Regions from separate parts of the Methylobacterium sp. XJLW genome, predicted to be linked through region 2. Evidence: riboswitches for the same ligand, from Rfam matches in the RefSeq annotation. Region 2 holds a riboswitch; each other region holds the start of a gene.
What was found. A riboswitch is a leader RNA that binds a small molecule or an ion and turns the genes downstream of it on or off. The one in region 2 is predicted to bind cobalamin.
Positions count from the first base shown of each region.

Region 1: it holds a riboswitch for cobalamin, as region 2 does, so the genes downstream of both, A3862_RS11210 (TonB-dependent receptor) here and A3862_RS16700 (CbtB domain-containing protein) in region 2, are expected to answer to the same signal.
Region 3: it holds a riboswitch for cobalamin, as region 2 does, so the genes downstream of both, A3862_RS26785 (TonB-dependent receptor) here and A3862_RS16700 (CbtB domain-containing protein) in region 2, are expected to answer to the same signal.
Region 4: it holds a riboswitch for cobalamin, as region 2 does, so the genes downstream of both, A3862_RS01010 (TonB-dependent siderophore receptor) here and A3862_RS16700 (CbtB domain-containing protein) in region 2, are expected to answer to the same signal.

Region 1 covers NZ_CP016429.1:2,437,281-2,441,607, reverse strand. The annotation lists gene A3862_RS11230 (glycosyltransferase family 2 protein) at 1-759, shown strand, start outside; tRNA gene A3862_RS11225 (tRNA-Ser) at 772-863, shown strand; gene A3862_RS11220 (hypothetical protein) at 1,327-1,764, shown strand; cobalamin riboswitch at 2,437-2,634, shown strand; gene A3862_RS11210 (TonB-dependent receptor) at 2,768-4,327, shown strand, end outside.
Region 2 covers NZ_CP016429.1:3,588,939-3,593,265, reverse strand. The annotation lists gene A3862_RS16710 (S10 family peptidase) at 1-304, shown strand, start outside; gene A3862_RS16705 (discoidin domain-containing protein) at 368-1,726, opposite strand; cobalamin riboswitch at 1,893-2,085, shown strand; gene A3862_RS16700 (CbtB domain-containing protein) at 2,122-2,304, shown strand; gene A3862_RS16695 (CbtA family protein) at 2,321-3,058, shown strand; gene A3862_RS16690 (DUF1636 domain-containing protein) at 3,051-3,452, shown strand; gene cobW (cobalamin biosynthesis protein CobW) at 3,449-4,327, shown strand, end outside.
Region 3 covers NZ_CP016429.1:5,817,028-5,821,354, reverse strand. The annotation lists gene A3862_RS26795 (RluA family pseudouridine synthase) at 1-865, opposite strand, end outside; gene A3862_RS26790 (NUDIX hydrolase) at 1,008-1,442, opposite strand; cobalamin riboswitch at 1,582-1,774, shown strand; gene A3862_RS26785 (TonB-dependent receptor) at 2,059-4,242, shown strand; gene A3862_RS26780 (PepSY domain-containing protein) at 4,236-4,327, shown strand, end outside.
Region 4 covers NZ_CP016429.1:227,966-232,292, reverse strand. The annotation lists partial or broken gene A3862_RS01025 (patatin-like phospholipase family protein) at 1-220, shown strand, start outside; gene A3862_RS01020 (hypothetical protein) at 553-753, shown strand; cobalamin riboswitch at 1,320-1,526, shown strand; gene A3862_RS01010 (TonB-dependent siderophore receptor) at 1,763-3,850, shown strand; gene A3862_RS01005 (ABC transporter ATP-binding protein) at 3,850-4,327, shown strand, end outside.

The DNA.
Region 1 (4,327 bases), 1.2 Mb from region 2:
CGGATCGGCGCGACGATCCGGGCGGTGCGGGGCCTGACCGACGATCTCGTGGTGGTCGATTCGGGCTCCACCGACGGCACGCAGGCGCTGGCGGCCGCGCTCGGCGCGCGGGTGATTCACAATCCCTGGCCGGGCTACGGCCCGCAGAAGCGGTTCGCCGAGGAGCAGTGCCGGCATGTCTGGCTCCTGAACCTCGACGCCGACGAGGTAGTGCCGGAGGATCTCGTCCAGGAGATCCGGGCCCTCTGGGCCGCGGGCGAGCCGCGCCGGCCGGCGTGGCGGATCGGCATCGCGGAGATCTTTCCCGGCGAGGGCCGCCCGCACCCGCTCGCCTACACCCTGACGCCGGTCCGGCTCTACAGGAAGGACCGGGGCCGTTACGCCGCCTCGCCGGTGCACGACCGGGTGGCGCTGGAACCCGGCGTCACGCCGGGGCGGCTCAGGGGCGTGATCCATCATTTCTCGGTGCGCTCGCTCGGCGACCAGCTCGACAAGCTGAATCGCTACTCCGACCAGCAGGCGGAGGACTTGGAGACGCGGGGCGTGGTGATCCCGACCTGGCGGGTGTTCGTGGAACTGCCGGGCAACTTCCTGAAGGCCTATCTCGGGCGCCGCCACTTCGTGCGCGGCACCTACGGCTTCCTGACGGCGATGAACTACGCGATCTCGCGGCATCTGCGCGTCGCGAAGCATGTCGAGCGCCGCCGCGTGGCCGCCGCCCGCCAGGATCGGGTTGACCCGCCGGATCCGACCTTCTAGAGCCAGAGCGCCGGAGACGTGGCCGAGCGGCTGAAGGCACTCGTTTGCTAAATGAGCATACCCAGAAATGGGTATCGAGGGTTCGAATCCCTCCGTCTCCGCCATTTAGCCCTAAGATGTTATAAAAGCAGCGCTTTTCTCGCTTCGTCCGGCCAGCTTTGGTGACACAGCGTCATCGTAGCCGTACGGGATGAGGCCAAAGGTGCGGCGCGCCGACGACCTGCAATGCCGTCGTGGGCGCTGGTCCGTGCGACTCAGGGTGCCATCCCATCTCGTCTCCACGGTCGGACAGACCCACCTCGTCCGGGGTCTCGACGCGAGCACCGAGGCTGTTGCGCGGCAGCGACGGTGGATCGCGCTGGCGCTGCTCTGGGACTGGATCGGTGCGCAGACCGTTTCGGACGGTTGGCAGCCCGCCCGGGCGGCTGCCCTGACCGGTTCAGGACGGTCCCGCGACGATACCGGGCGAGAGTGCCCCGACCCAACGCCTCATTCTCTCCCCAAAAGACGACCCGAAAGGATGGCCGCGATCATGCTCATCCAGGGGGGGCATCGCGCCAGACCACAATGCTCACGACGCTGGAGCGCTGGTTGATGGAGATCGATGGGGTCCAGACCAAGCAATCTCGGATGCAGCATGCCCTTGCCGTCCGGGAGTTCGCACAAACTCAGCCGTTAAACTATGCCGTCCGCGGCGTGGATCGACGCACCGCGGGTGAGTTCGTCAGCGACGTGCTCCTGCGGAGTCGGGCGTCTCAGGCCACGGTCCATCGACAGATCGCGGCGCTCTCTTCGATGTGGCAGCGGCTCATCAAGCGTGGCTTTGTCGCCGACAATCCGTGGCAGGGGCAGGGTAGCTTCTCGAATAGATCGAGGCAGGAGCCATCGAAGCGCGCCGACACCGCTGATGAGCTTGTCACGCTCCTCACGGCTGATCCTGTGGCGATCATGGGCCTGCGCGGTAGGGGACGGTGCTGTTCGACCTCATGCGGGTCGGCTTACTGACCGGCTGCCGCATCAGCGAGCTTTGTCAGCTTCGCACCGCCGACATGCGCACAGAGGGGCGAGCGTTCCGCATCTCTCACGGAAAACGGAGCATGCCCGGCGCGTCGTACCAGTTCATGGATCAGCTAGGCCGATCTTGCAGCAGCGCGTTGCACGCTCGTCAGACGGCTGGGTATGCTCGGGTCTCACGCCCGCGGGGCCGGACGGGAAGCGAAGCTGGATCGTGGTGAAGCGATTTGCCACCTTTTGCCAGAAGGTGCTTGGGCCCAGCAAACAGGTCGATGTCCATAGCTTCAGACGATGCTTCGCAACCTATCTCCAACGGGCCTCTAAGCACACCACAACAGTAAACAGCAGCGTTATCGCCGAGCTTATGGGTCACGCCAAGCCGCGCTCGGCCTTGCCGTATACGCGTCAGGACTCGGACCGGAGCAACTCCGAGCCGCCATCGAGGCTTTAGATCGGGCGATCGAACCACAGGTGATCAAGCCTCTTATAGCCAAACCGTGTCGCTTCGCGTCCGGTCAAGTTCGGCAATGGGTGTGACGCGGTAATTGGCTCGATGCGCGGAAGCGACCGTTCGATAACGGCGAGGTTACGGACCCCATTGTCACAGCGAGGCCACACACGGTCGCCGATCTTCCTCATGGCTTGACGTGGCCTGACAAGGCGACGGATGGTGACAGCGACGGTTCCCTTCGGGGATCAAAAGGGAACGCGGTAAAGGGCTTGCCCTGAAGCCGCGGCTGCCCCCGCAACTGTAAGCGGCGAGCCCAGCACCACCGCGTCACTGGATGTGCCTCATCCGGGAAGACGGTGCGAGGGCGGTGACCCGCGAGCCAGGAGACCTGCCGTCAGTCGTGGTCACACGCGAAACGCGTCGGGCGGGGTGTCCTGACGGGTGTCGAAGCGCCGGGCTGACGCTGGGCGTGGAGACCTCATTCGCGGTGACGTGCCACTCCCGTCGCCCGAGGCTCCCGTGTCCCGTCGTCCCACCATCCGAATGCTCTCGACCTGGTCGGGCGTCGGCCTCGCCGCCCTGGCCTCGGCGGCCGCAGCTCAGGACCGCTCCACGCCGAGTGCGGCGACCACCGAGACGACGCTGGAGGAGATCTCGGTCACCGCCGACACAGCCGTAGCCGCATCGCCGCGCGTCGGTCCGGCCGCGAGCGCGGGCTACGTCGGGGGTACGACCGGGATCGGTGGGATCAGCACCCCCGTGGCTTCCGCCAGTTCGGGTGTCATCACGGGCGCACAGCTTAACAGCCGTCCGGTGACGCGCCCCGGCGAAGTGTTGGAGTCGGTGCCGGGCCTGATCGTCACGCAGCACTCCGGCGAGGGCAAGGCCAATCAGTTCTTCTTGCGCGGGTTCAACCTCGACCACGGCACCGACATAGCCCTGTTCCTCGACGGCATGCCGCTCAACATGCGAACCCATGCCCACGGTCAAGGCTACGCCGACATCAACTTCCTGATCCCGGAACTCGTCGGCGCGGTGGAGTTCCACAAGGGTCCGTACTTCGTCCGCGACGGTGACTTCGCCTCTGCGGGCTCCGTGCGGATCGACTATCTCGACACGACCGCGAAAAACGTCGCCCTGACCTCCATCGGCAGCTTCGGCTACAAGCGCGCGCTCTCGATCACCACCGTACCACTCGGTGAGGGCAACCTCCTCCTCGCGGGGGAAGCCCAGGTCTACGACGGCCCGTGGGTGGTCCCGGACGCCCTGCGCAAGATCAACGGCGTGGCCCGCTACAGCCAGGGTACGCCGCTCGACGGCTTCTCGGTCACCGGCATGGCCTACGCGGCGCGCTGGACCGCCACCAACCAGATCCCAGAGCGCGCTGTGGCGGAGGGGCTGATCAGCCGCTACGGCACGATCAACCCGACCGATGGCGGCGACACCTCGCGCTTCTCGCTCTCGGGCAAGTTCAGCGCAACGGACGACACGGGCGTGACGCGGGCCTCGGCCTACGTCATCCGATCCCAATTGAACCTGTTCAACGACTTCACTTACTTCCTCAACGATCCGGTGAACGGCGACCAGTTCCACCAGCTCGATCAGCGCATCATCGGCGGCGGCGAGGCCCTGCACATCTTCCAGGGCGACCTGTTCGGGAGGCCGATGGAAAACGAGATCGGCGTGCAGACCCGCACCGACTCGATCCGCGTCGGCCTGTTCAACACAACGAACCGGCAGTATCGCTCGGGCGTGCTCGACGACCGGGTGCTGGAGACAAGTGGAGCCTTCTACTTCGACAACCGCGTGCGCTGGACCGACTGGCTGCGCACCAGCGTCGGTTTCCGCGCGGACGGATACTACGCCAGCGTCGTCTCGGACACGCCGGCCAATTCGGGCAAGGCGCGCGATGGCATCGTCAACCCAAAGCTCGGCCTGACGCTCGGGCCGTGGTTCGACACCGAACTCTTCGTGAACTACGGCGGCGGCTTCCACTCGAACGATGTGCGCGGCGTGACCGCCACGGTGGATCCGACCTCCTCGCTGTTCAACACGACCCGCTCGCCCTTCCTCGTGCCCTCCACGGGCTACGAGATCGGCCTG
Region 2 (4,327 bases):
GAACCTTCAGGGCACCCTGGCCCTCGACGGGCACCTGCGTGTCCTCGTGGCGCACGGATTCACCGATCTCGTAACCCCGTATTTCGCCTCGAAGCTCCTGCTGGCGCAGGTCCCGGCCTACAGTGCCGGTCGCCTGAGCCTCGCAGTCTATCCCGGCGGCCACATGTTCTACACGCGTCCGGATTCCCGCGCCGCCTTCAAGGCGGATGTCGAACGGATGTACATGGACGCTCTGAAGGTCCGCGATGGCGGCTCGGCGCGTTCGGCCGGCGCACCCGCGGAACGTCTCAGGACCGCACCGTGACGTGTTCGGCCGGGATGCAGGCAGCGGGGTCGTCGCCGGTCGGATCGTGACCGGCGCGACCGATCAGACATCGTCGAAGGCGAGAGCTTCGGCCGGGTACTCCACCATGCTCCGGCGCTGAGCGTCGGTATTCTGCCACTCGCCGACCTTCATGTACCGGCCTTCGCGATCGCGAACCTCGACCACTTTCCCGATCGTGGGAATCGACTGGAAGCCCTGCGGCCAATTGGACGCGAAGTAGAACACCTGCTCGACGCGCTCCGAGAGGTGGCAGATCGCCGGCCCGAAGGTTCCGAGCCCGAAGACGAGGTAGCGGCCGTTCACCAGAGCGGCGACGTCGGAGATCAGCGATTCGCTCTGGATCTCTACGGGCAGGCCGCGCTGCGCCGCATAGGCCTCCACTTCTGCAATGACCGGGTTGAGACGGTTCTCGAAGACGAGCTTGACGGAACGAATGCGGCCCTCGGCCTGCAGCCGGTCGATGACCATCCGGTAGAAGGCGAAGGGCGGCTGCGGATAGTGCGGGTCGACCCAGGTGCTGAAGATGTCGCCCGACCGGATATGGATCAGGAGCTGATCGTCGGGCTTGGCCGCAAATGTCCGCGGCAGGCCGTTGAACAGGGGCCGGATCACATCCTGAACGATCGCGCGCGAGTCGATCGGGCCCTGCAGCGCCGTCACCCGCTCGAACTGCGTCGGATCGAAATACAGCCCGGACAGGAAGTAACCGTCCGGCGGAAGCGGCTCGTCCGGCGGAATGAACGTGATGCCGTCGCAGGTCAGCCTCTGGGTCAGAAAGATCACCTTGCTGCGGTCGACCTTCGGGACCTTGATGTATTTCAGGTTGAGCGCCTTCGCGATCGAGACCGCGATGATGTACTGCACGAGGCAGTTCCCGAAGGCGCCGTTCTCGAACAGCGACAGGCCGACGAGGTTGCGGCTTGCCTGGCCAGGCGCGGATTCGAGATTGTAGGTGACGTAGACGTTAGCGCCGGGCTTCTCGTTCAGGAGCGTGATGTCGAGCCCGAGCAGCGCCCGCAGGGCGATGAGGTCGATGGCGGCTTCATCGGCGCGGATGTCGACGCCTGCGACGAGCGCCGGATCCGGCACCGCGATCCGCACGAGACGCGCCCAGGCCCGCTCGTCGGCGCCGATGGCGGCCACGAGGGCGCCCGGCTTGGCGATCCAGCCGACGATGTCGGGCGCGGACCACGTGACGCCGTCCTGCGAGACCTCGACGGCCACATCGCCGACCTCGGGCGCGACAGTATCCTGTACGGGTCGCAGCGCGACCGCGCGGATCGGAAAGCGACCGTCCAGATCGATCTCGAGCCAGGCGGTGCCTTCGTCCTGTACGATCCGGGGGCCGCGGCCGGTGGCGAGATCGACGAGGACCGGGCTCGGATCGTCTGCGAGGGCCATCGGGTCTCCGAGAACTGAGCGGAGGCGCCCATGCCGGGCCGGCCGGGCATCCGGTGCGGCGGTGCCCGCATCGGGGCGCGGACGTCAAGCCCGGCCACCCGCGAAGGGACGCACGGGAATCCGAACGGATCTGGCGCCGCTCCGTTGTGTCGTCGCCGGCATGCGTCTACAACGTGTCGGTGACGGTGCCCTGGCAACGGGGTGAAAAGGGAATGCGGTGAGGGGTTTCGCCCCGATTCCGCGGCTGCCCCCGCAACTGTGAGCGGCGAGCGCCTGCCAAGCGCCACCGGAGCGATCCGGGAAGGCGGTGGGCGCGCCGAGCCGCGAGCCAGGAGACCTGCCGTCGCAACAGGATCCCGCAATGCCGCCGGTGGGGCGGCTGGAGACACTCGACGATGACCGCTCAGACCCTCGCCCCCGTCGCCGCCGGTACCCGCTCGTCGGAGCGTCCGGTCGCCGTCGCGCTCGCGGCCATGCTGGGCCTCGGCCTGCTGTTCATGGCGGGTTTCTCGCCGGCGATCGCGTTCCACAACGCGGCGCACGACTTCCGCCATACCCAGAACTTCCCCTGTCACTGACGCCCTCGGCGCAGGGATGATCATTCGGCTTCTGTCGGCGGCCCTGGCCGCCGGCTTCTTCGCGGCTGCCGTTGTGACGGGCCTCGAACTCACGCTGACCTCGCCGCTGATCGTCGCGGCCGAGCGCTACGAGCAGCAGGAACCCTCGCATCAGGCCGCGAAGGCCCTTCCGATCGTGCTCGCCCATGCCGGGCATGACCATGCCGCGCCCGACGCGGCACCGGAATGGCAGCCCGGCCCCGGCCTGCCGCGGATGGCCTTCACCGGTCTTGCGACCCTCGTCGGCGGCGTCGGCTACGCCCTGCTGCTCGGCGCGGTGATGATCGCCTGCGGCCGCGAGCCGACGCCACAGGTCGGTCTCGCCTTCGCGGTGGCGGGCTTCGCCAGCGTCGCCCTCGCGCCGGGCCTCGGCCTGCCGCCGGAACTGCCCGGCAGCGCCGCTGCACCGCTGGCCGCGCGGCAGGCCTGGTGGGTGATGACCGCGGCGGCGACCGGAATGGGGCTCTACCTGATCACGATCCGCCGTGCTCTGATTACGATCCTGGGTGGCCTCGTCCTGATCATAACCCCCCACGTCGTCGGCGCCCCGCAGGCACCGGAGGCCGCGTCGGAGCTTCCGGCCGCGCTGGCCGCACAGTTCGCCGCCCGGTCGCTGGCGATCAGCTTCGTCTTCTGGATCCTGATCGGGTTGGGGCTCGGCTGGGCGTGGCAGGCGTTTTCCCGCGACACGCAACGGGGAACGGCCCGTGCCTGAGACCGTCCTGTACGTCTGCACGACCTGCCGCCGTCCGGACGACGATCCGGATGGACCGCGCGCCGGAGCACGCCTTCTGGAGGCGCTGCAGGCCGGGAGCGCCGGCACGCCGGACCTGCGGGTCGAGGCGGTGGAATGCCTGTCGGTCTGCAAGCGGCCCTGCACCGTGGCGGTCGCCTCGGCCGACCGCTGGACCTACGTCTACGGCGACATGGATCCGGCCGCCTCGGCGGAGACCATCCTCGCCGGACTCGCGGCCTATGCGGCGACCTCGGACGGCATCGTGCCCTGGCGCGAGCGTCCGGAGGCCTTTCGCAAGGGCGTGATCGCCCGCATCCCCCCGTTCCCTGAACCCCGCCCGCTCCCCGCCGGCACCCTGGAGGCCGCGGAATGACCATCGTGAACAAGATCCCCTGCACCATCGTCACGGGCTTCCTCGGAGCCGGCAAGACGACGCTGGTCCGCCACGTGGTCGAGAACGCCAGGGGGCGCCGCCTCGCCATCCTGGTCAACGAGTTCGGTGACGTCGGCTTCGACAAGTCCTTCCTCGCCGCCTGCGGGGTCGAAGGCTGCACCGAAGAGGCTATCGTCGAGCTGCCGAATGGCTGCATCTGCTGCACGGTCGCGGACGATTTCGTTCCGGCGCTGGAGACTCTCCTCGGCCGCGCCGAGCCGCCGGAGCACATCCTGATCGAGACCTCGGGCCTCGCGCTGCCGAAGCCGTTGGTTCAGGCGTTCCAGTGGCCGGCGATCCGCTCGCGGGTCACCGTCGACGGGGTCGTCGCAGTGGTCGACGGCCCGGCCGTCGCCGCCGGCGTCTTCGCGGACGATCCGGAGGCACTGGCCGCCCAGCGGGCCGCGGACCAATCGGTCGATCACGACAATCCGCTGGAAGAGGTCTTCGAGGACCAACTCCTCTGCGCCGACCTCGTGGTCCTCAACAAGGCCGACCTCATCGATGCCCCGACCCGCGCTCGGGTGCGTGCCGAGGTGGAAGGCCACCTGCCCCGGGCCGTGAAGGTGGTGGAGACCGAGAACGGCGTCATCGACCCGCGGGTGCTGCTCGGTCTCGCGGCGGCCGCCGAGGACGATCTCGATTCCCGTCCGTCGCATCACGGCGAGGGCGAGGATCACGACCACGACGACTTCGAGACCGTGGCGCTGCCCGTCCGCCCCGCGATCACGGCGGGCGATCTGGCGGCCCGGGTCGAGAAGGCAGCCGAGATCCCGGGCGTCCTGCGGATCAAGGGTTTCGCCGAGGTCGAGGGC
Region 3 (4,327 bases), 2.2 Mb from region 2:
CGACGATCAGGCAGCCGGCCGTATCCTTGTCGAGCCGGTGGACGAGGCGCGGCTTCTGGCCATCCGGGCCGGTGAGGGCGGCGAGCAGGCCGTCCACGTGCCGGACCGTCCCCGAACCACCCTGGACCGCGAGGCCGAAGGGCTTGTTGAGGATCATCATGTCGGCATCCTCGTAGAGGATGAGCGACCGGATGAATTCGGCATCGTCCTGCTCGCGGGCGGCGTTGCGCGGGCGCTCGGAGGGCTGGTCGAGGCGCAGCGGCGGCACGCGCACGCTCATGCCCGGCTCCAGCCGGTCGTTCGGCTTGGCGCGCTTGCCGTCGACGCGCAGTTCGCCCTTGCGGACGATGGTCTGCACGCGGGTGAAGGGCAGGAGCGGAAAACGCGCGGTGAGGAAGCGGTCGATCCGCATGCCGGCCTCGTCCGGCTCGACCATCAGGGTCTGCACCCCGGAGGCGAGGGTCGCGGAGGCGGCCGCGCGCTGCTCGCGGCGGGTCGGACCGGGTGTCGGCGCGGGGGAAGGGGCCGGGGCAGGCGCAGGGGCCTCCGAGCGCTTGGAAACGGGCCGGCTGCCGGGCTTCGCCGCCAGCGGACCGCGCGGCGCGGCGGCGTCGCGCCGCGGCTTCGCGGGCCGGGCCGGGGCTGCGGCTGCGGCGCCCTGCGCACCCCAGGGATCGCGCGCACCCGCATCGTCGCCGCGATTGCGGGCCGCGCGCTCTGCAGCGTCGCGGGCGCTGGTGCGCGGGCCCGTACGGGCACGGCCGTCGGCCTGGAACTTGCCGGGCTTGAACTTGCCCGCATCGAACTTGCCGGCCTGAGGCTTGCGCCCCTTCGGCCCGCCGCTTTTGGGAGGTCGTGTCGTCATGCTTCCGCCGGCACCCGTCTCCGCTTCGGACGGAGCGTCCGGGCGCATGGGCCGCGGCGTCGCGGACGTCCGGACCGATGGGATTGCACGGCTGTAGCATCGCCCGCGCGCAGCGGCAAAGGCGGCAGCGCGATCGCGCCCGTCAGGGCTCCGCGTCCCACGCCGCGCGGAGCAAGGCCTTCAGCCCGGCCGGGAAGAGTTCCGGCCCGCCCGGGACGTCGAGCCCGTCGAGATCGCACCACCGCGCCACGCAGGCGGTGCCGCAATCCTCGTGGAAGACGAAGCGCTCCTGTCCGTCGAACCGGCCGGGCGGCAGGGCGACCGGGAACAGGAACAGCACCTCGTGCCCGACCTGCCCCTCGTGCAGGAAGATGTTCTCCACGACGCGCGGGCCGCCGAGCACCGTGACGGTGACGCCGAGCTCCTCTTCGAACTCCCGGATCAGCGCGTCCTCGGCCCTCTCACCGAACGCAACGCTGCCACCGAGGGGCCGGACACCTGTCAGCCGTCCGTCATCCGCATGGATCTCCGCCACCAGCAGGCTATCGCCGCGCCGGGGGAGCCCCAAGGCCTTCACGCGGATCTCCGCAGGGGGACGCCAGACCGTCATGCCGAACCGGCTAAATCGTTCCCGACGGCGCCGCAACGAACCGGCGGGCCGCCGCGTCGATCCACGACAACTCCCGGACGTGCGGTTGACGCCCGGACGCACGACGGCCAAGCTGTTCCTCGACGGTTCCCCTCGGGGATCAAAAGGGAACGCGATGAGGGGTCCGCCCCGAAGCCGCGGCTGCCCCCGCAACTGTAAGCGGCGAGCCCTTCACCACCACGTCACTGGGTCACCCCGGGAAGACGGTGCGAGGGCGGCGACCCGCGAGCCAGGAGACCTGCCGTCAGCCGTGGTCACACGCGAAACGCGCCGGGCGGGGTGTCCTGGCGGGTGTCGAGGCGCCGTCAATCCCGAGGGGAGGCGGCCGCCGAGGCCTCGTTCGCGGTGACGTGCCACAGCAAGCGCGCCCGCGACGCCGTTCCCATGTCCGTCTCCACCGTTTCGCGACCTGCGATCCCTGTTCCGGGAGGCCTCCGCGCACCCGCTCAGGCTCAGGTTTCCAGGCGGTCAAAGCATTGTAATGTTATTACAATGCTTATAGGACGAAGGGGCCGGCGCGCGCCGTGCACGGACCGCTTCCCCCATGCTTCTCTCGATCCATCGCGCCCGCTCCGGCGGGCCGGCTCCCCTCTGCGGCGTTCTCCTCGCGCTCCTCGCCAGTCCGAGCGCCGCCCAGGAGGCCGTCACCCTGGATGAACTCTCCGTGGCCGGCGCGGGCGGAGACCCGAACCGCGCTGCGCCGACCGGCCTCAATCTGCGCACCCCCGACCGGACCGCGAGCCGCCTCGGTCTGACGCCGCTGGAGACGCCGGCGAGCCTCGACATCGTGTCGGGTGAGACCGCGCGGCTGCGCGGTCAGGACACGATCGCCGAGGCCGTGACCCAGGACGCCACCGGCATCACCACGATCGCGGCACCCGGCAACGGCAACGGCGCCTTCACGTCCCGGGGCTTCGCCGGCCCGAACTCGATCCAGCAGCTCTACGACGGCACGCGCTTCTACGTCGGCGCCAACACGGTGACCTTCCCGTTCGACACGTGGAACGTCGAGCGGATCGAGGTGCTCCGCGGCCCGTCTTCGGTGCTGTACGGCGACGGCGCCATCGGCGGCGTGATCAACGTGGTGCCGAAGAAGCCGGTCTTCGTGCCGATCAACGTCGCCCGCGCCGTTGTCGGCACGGATGGCGTTGCGCGCCTTGCGTTCGATTCGGGCGGTGGAATCGGTCAAGCGGAGTTCGGCGACACCTTCGCGTATCGCCTCAACGTCAGCGGCAATCGCGCCGACGGCTGGATCCGGCCGGAGGGCGATTTCCGCAACCTCGCGGTCTCGGCCGCCCTGCTGTTCCGACCGAGCGCCGATCTGGCGTTCACCCTGAGCCACGATCTCGGCTACCAGGAGCCCGCCCGCTACTGGGGCACGCCGCTCGTCGAGGGACGGATCCCGGACCTCATCCGGTTCAACAACTACAACGTCCGGGACGCGAAGATCACCTGGGCCGACAACTGGACCCAGCTCAAGACCGAATGGTCGCCCTCGGCCGACATCACGATCCGCAACACCGCCTACCGGCTCACAAGCCGGCGCCACTGGCTCGACGTCGAGCAATATTCCTACAACCGCGGCACCGGGCTGGTGGACCGGGGCGACTATCTGGAAATCTACCACAGCCAGGAGCAGGTCGGTGACCGGCTCGACGCGACGTTCCGGGGCAGCCTGTTCGGCTTGCCCAACCAGTTCGTGGCCGGGTTCGACGTGAACCACATCGACTTCCGGCACACCAATAACTTCTACTTCGACCAGACCACCAGCGTGCCGCTCGTCGGCTACGATCCGGGCCTCTTCCCGCAGAACGGGCGAGCCCGTCCGGCCTACGCCACGCAGACGAGCCAAGCCTCGGTCTTCGCGGAGGACCGTCTGATCCTGTCGGACAAGCTCTCGTTCCTCACCGGCGTGCGCCTCGACGTGCCAACGCTGAATCGGGAGGACCTGCAGACGGGATCGCGGTTCGAGAAGACCTACCGGGCGCTGGGCTACCGGTTCGGCCTCGTCTACAACCCGACGCCGGACAGCGCGCTCTACGCCCAGTACAGCTTCGCCACCGACCCGGTGAACAGCCTGATCACGCTGAACCAGTCGCTGGCGGGCTTCAAGCTCGCCACAGGCGATCAAGTCGAGATCGGCGCCAAGGGTCTTGCCTTCGACGGTGCCGTGGAATGGACCATCGCGGGCTACCGGATCGTCAAGGACAACCTGATCTCGGCAATCCCCGGCCAGCCGACGCTGTCCACGCAGGTGGGGAGCCAGTCCTCGCAGGGATTCGAGCTGGCCTTGGGCTGGCGCTTTGCTCCGGGCTGGCGGCTGGACGGCAACCTCGCGCTGCTGCACGCGCAGTACGACCGGTTCGACCAGACGGTGAACGGCGCCACCGTGTCGTATGCCGGCAACCAGCCCATCGACGTGCCGGAGCGGGTGGCCAACCTCTGGCTGACCTGGGACGTCTACCGCGACTGGACCGCGCGGGTCGGGCTTCAGAACGTGGGGCAGGTCTACAGCGACTTCGGCAATACGGCGCGGCGCCCGGCCTACAACCTCGTCAACGTGGTCCTCGACCATCAGGTCACGGCGGAGTCGCGCCTGTCCGTGCGGGTCTACAACCTGTTCGACAAGGTCTACGCGATCAGCGGCAATGCCGTGAACGGGGTCGGGACCAACTGGCTGCTCGGGCGGCCGCGCTCGGTCGAGGTCGCCTACACGGTGACGTGGTGAGCCTGCCGCGGCGGCTCGGCAAGGCGGGACGGCGCTGGCTGCTGCTGTTCCACCGCTGGGCCGGGATCGCCGCGGGGCTGTTCTT
Region 4 (4,327 bases), 3.1 Mb from region 2:
TTCCGAGTGCGCCCGATGGGCGGCCATGCGCATGCACCGCATCGCCAGCGACGTTGTCGCCGAGCTGGGCTCGTCCTCGAAGCTCAATGCGGAATGGGCATTCCTGACGATGCTTCGGGACGAGGGACGCCGGAGCGCCGCGACGTTCCTGACCGATCATGGGCCGGATCTGGGCCGGCGTCCGTCTTTCGACCTCGACCGACTGCTCGAAGGCGTCTGACGCAGCCGGAACGCCCCGTCGCGCATGACAGAGCTTGCTGAACTTGATAAAGATCAAGGTGCATATATTGATTTATGATTTATGTTTATTCGGTATAGATGCAGCATGTATTCCATTTATCAGTCTTGCGCGTCGCAGATCGACGATATCTTGTCAGACTAAATGGGTCTCTGCCCAAGCCTCTTCACACCGGTTCACGCGCATGATCGGCGCGGCACTTCGCAGTCGGACCGGCTCGATTCCGGGGGAGCACCTTCACACCGAAGACCGCTCGTCGCATCCGGCCGGCCCCGGAAACGGCCCGGCGCCCACAGACAGAGGAGTGAACGCTTATGCACACGATCCGGGCTCTTCGCGCGGCGCTGGCCGCCTTACCCCTGTTGACCTTCGCGACGTTCGCGGACGCGACGGCCGCTGGTCCCGCACTGGGCAAGGCGCTGGCCGGACCGACGGTGTCGGAAGCCAGGGTCACCATCGGCCGTCACAAGGCACTTCCGAAGAAGAAGCGTATCCATCGCGAGCGGAAGATGTAGGGGCGATCGAGCGACCGCAAATGCACGACTGACTTGACCGGCTGGCTTAGAACCGAACCGATCGAGAGCATCTGCCCGGTGCAAAGCCAGCCGGTCAGGGTATCGGGTTCGCGCCGAAGGAGAAGTTTTGGCACGGGGCCACCGCGACTACGGCGATGAGGCATGCCGCGATCCAAGGCTGGACGGCAAGGCCGGCCCTGAGATGGAGCGGGTCACCGAAGGACCGTATGCCGGGTCATGAGCTCGGGCCGCGCGTTCGGCAATCAGCAACACGATGCCAAGAGCGTTCCATCGGATTTCCATTCAGCTGAGACGCTCGGCGCCCAGCGGCGCATGAAACAAGGCGTCGATGACCGCTCGTCCGTTCGGTTCAGCATAGCGCATATCCAGCCGCCATCGGCCCGCCGATCTCATTCGGACCCGCGTCGTCCGAGCCCAATCCGGTCCATCACCGCAACGTGAGAGCGGTGCATTCCATCGGGGATCGGACTGTGTCCATAGCGCCACACGTAACGTAACACTGTTACAAAGTTTGTCAGGCCCGTTGACCGGATGCGCGCCGGTGGCGAATATCGTCCAGCCAAGGTTCTTCGGGTCCCGGCCCGGAGCTAAGACGGGAATTCGGTGCGCTTTTCGGAGCGAATCCGAAGCTGCCCCCGCAACTGTGAGCGGCGAGCGCCTGCCACCGATGACCACTGGTGCTTGCACTGGGAAGGTCCGGCGGGCGCTTTGACCCGTGAGCCAGGAGACCTGCCTTCGGCACGATGACGTCCCTCGGGCGGGGTGCCCCGGCGGAGCGCGCGGTGTCGCCGTCTCGTGGGCGACGCTGCCCGTATCCCCGTGGCCTCCACCCGGCAACAGCGAGTGTGTGGTGGCGACCTCCGAACGTCCGTCTCTCGGCGAGCCTGCGCGGTTTTCAGCGCCATCAGCGCGTCGTCCGCGGACTCCGCATCGCGGTCGGCGGCTGGCGCTCGCCGCTGTCCTCTCGGCCGGGCTTCCGATCGAGGACGTGCGGGCGCAGGAGAGCGTGACGTTGGAGGAACTCTCGGTCGAGCAGGTCGGGGAGGGTGCCGGCCGCACGACGGCCTCCGGGCGCGGCACCATCGGCCTGATCGGCCCGACGCCGGGATACGGAGCGGGCACGGCCGTCAGCGCCACGCGCACAGCCACTCCGCAGATCGACGTGCCGGTGGCCGTCTCCGTGGCGCCGCGGGAGACGATCACCGACCTCGCCGCCACCCGCGTAGACCGGGCGTTCAACTATCTGCCCGGCGTCGCCCAGCAGAACAATTTCGGGGGGCTTTCGATCTTCAGTTACGCCATCCGTGGTGTGACGACCTCGGAGATCTACAAGAACGGTTTCCCCCTCAATCGCGGGACCCCGCCTCCGCCCGACGCGCAGAACATCGAACGCATCGAGGTGCTCAAGGGACCGGGGGCGGCCCTGTTCGGACGCAGCGATCCCGGCGGGCTCGTCAACCTCATCACCAAGCAACCCACCGCCGAACGGTTCGTCGAGTTCGGCAATCAGGTCGATTCGTTCGGTCTGACCCGCGGTACCATCGATGCCGGCGGTGCCCTGAACGCGGACGGGACGGTCCTCTATCGCTTCAATCTCGCCGCACAGGGGGCCGGCAGCTTCCGCGACTTCGTGGACAGCGACCGGCTGCTCGTGGCTCCAGTGGTGAGTTGGCAGGTCACGCCGGACACACGCGTTACGGTCGAGACCGAGTTCGTGAAGAACCGCATCGTCTTCGACCGGGGCGTGATCGCGCTCAATCGCCAGCTCGGCTTCCTGCCGCTCTCGCGGTTCCTCGGCGAGCCCGGTCAGAGCACCTACCAGAACAACAATTCGCTGCAGGTCCGCGTCGATCATCGCTTCGATGAGAACTGGCAGATGCGGCTCGCCGCTTACTTCAACACCGGCGATCTGGAAGGGGAATCGGCGGAGATCCGCGGAATCGCCGCCAACAACCGCACCGTCTTTCGCGACCGCAACGTGCGCGACTATCGCTGGGACGTGGCGGTCGGTCAGGCCGACCTGATCGGGCGGTTCGATACGGGCGGCATCGGCCACACGCTCCTCCTCGGCATGGACCGGGAGAGCACCGACAGCCGGACGGTCTATCTGCGCTCGAACTTCCGCACGAGCCCCTTCGCCCTCGACATCTATTCGCCGGTCTACGGACAGGCGCTGCCGCCGATCACCATCCCACGCAACAATATCGAGCGCATCACCAATACCGGCCTCTATGCGCAGGACGAGATCGTCCTGAGCCCGGAATGGCGGGCGCTGATCGGCCTTCGGCTCGACATCTTCGAGCAGAGCTTCCGCGAGCGCGTGGTGCGCAGCCAAGTGGACCAGTCGCGGGTCGCGGCCTCGCCCCGGGCGGGCCTGGTCTACCGGCCGATCCCGGAACTCGCCTTCTACACCAATGTCGGCACGAGCTTCCGGCCGAATATCGGCACCGACGCCGCCGCCGTCACGCGCGGCACGGCGCTGCCGCCCGAGACCGGCCTCGGCTACGAGGTCGGCGCCAAGTCCGAATTATTCGGCGGCAATTTGCTCCTCACCGCCGCCGCCTTCCGCGTGGAGCGGGAGAACGTGCTCACGCCCGACCCGGCGAATACCGGCTTCTCCCTCGCGGCCGGCGCCGTGCGCAGCCAGGGCTTTGAGCTGACGGCTCAAGGACAGATCACGCCGGAACTGAAGCTCCTGGCCGGCTACGTCTATGCCGATGCCCGCGTTACCAAGGACAACGTGCTTCCGGTCGGCGCCCCCCTGGTCAACGTGCCCCGCCACTCCGGCAGCCTGCTCGCGGTCTACGAGCCAGCAGGCGCGTGGCGCGGCTTCGGGATCGGCGGCGGCGTGCGCGGCGTGGGCGAGCGGGCGGGCGACGCGGCGGGGTCCGGCTTCACCCTGCCGGGCTTCATCGCGGTCGATGCGCTGGCCTATTACAAATTCGGCAACGCCCGCGTGGCGCTCAACATCGAGAATATATTCGACACCGATTACTATGAGAGTTCACTGAACGTATTCCGCGTCTATCCGGGCTCGCCCCGTCGCATCACGGGCTCCGTGACGGTGCGGTTCTGATGGCGGTTGAGCCGGTGTTGGCGCTCGGCCGCGTCGTCAAGCAGTTCGGAGGCAGGACCGCCCTCAGCGGTCTCGACCTCACCCTGCGCGCGGGTGAGGTCTATGCCCTGCTCGGTCCCAACGGTGCCGGAAAGACCACCACGATCAACCTCATCCTCGGCTTCCTGAAGGCCGATGCGGGGGAGGTCCGGGTCTGCGGGATCGATGCAGGGACGGATCCCATCGCTGCCCGGGCGCGCACCGCCTACATCCCGGAGCAGGTGGCCCTTTATCCGGGGCAATCGGGATTGGAGAATCTCCGTTACTTCGCGACCCTCGCCGGTCTCGCGATCGATCGGGCGGAGGCCGAGACGCATCTCGCGGCGGCCGGCCTGGCGCCCGAGGCCTGGTCGCGGCCCGCCTCCGGCTATTCGAAGGGGATGCGCCAGAAGGTCGGCATCGCCATCGCGCTCGCGCGAAAGACCCGGCTGCTGCTGC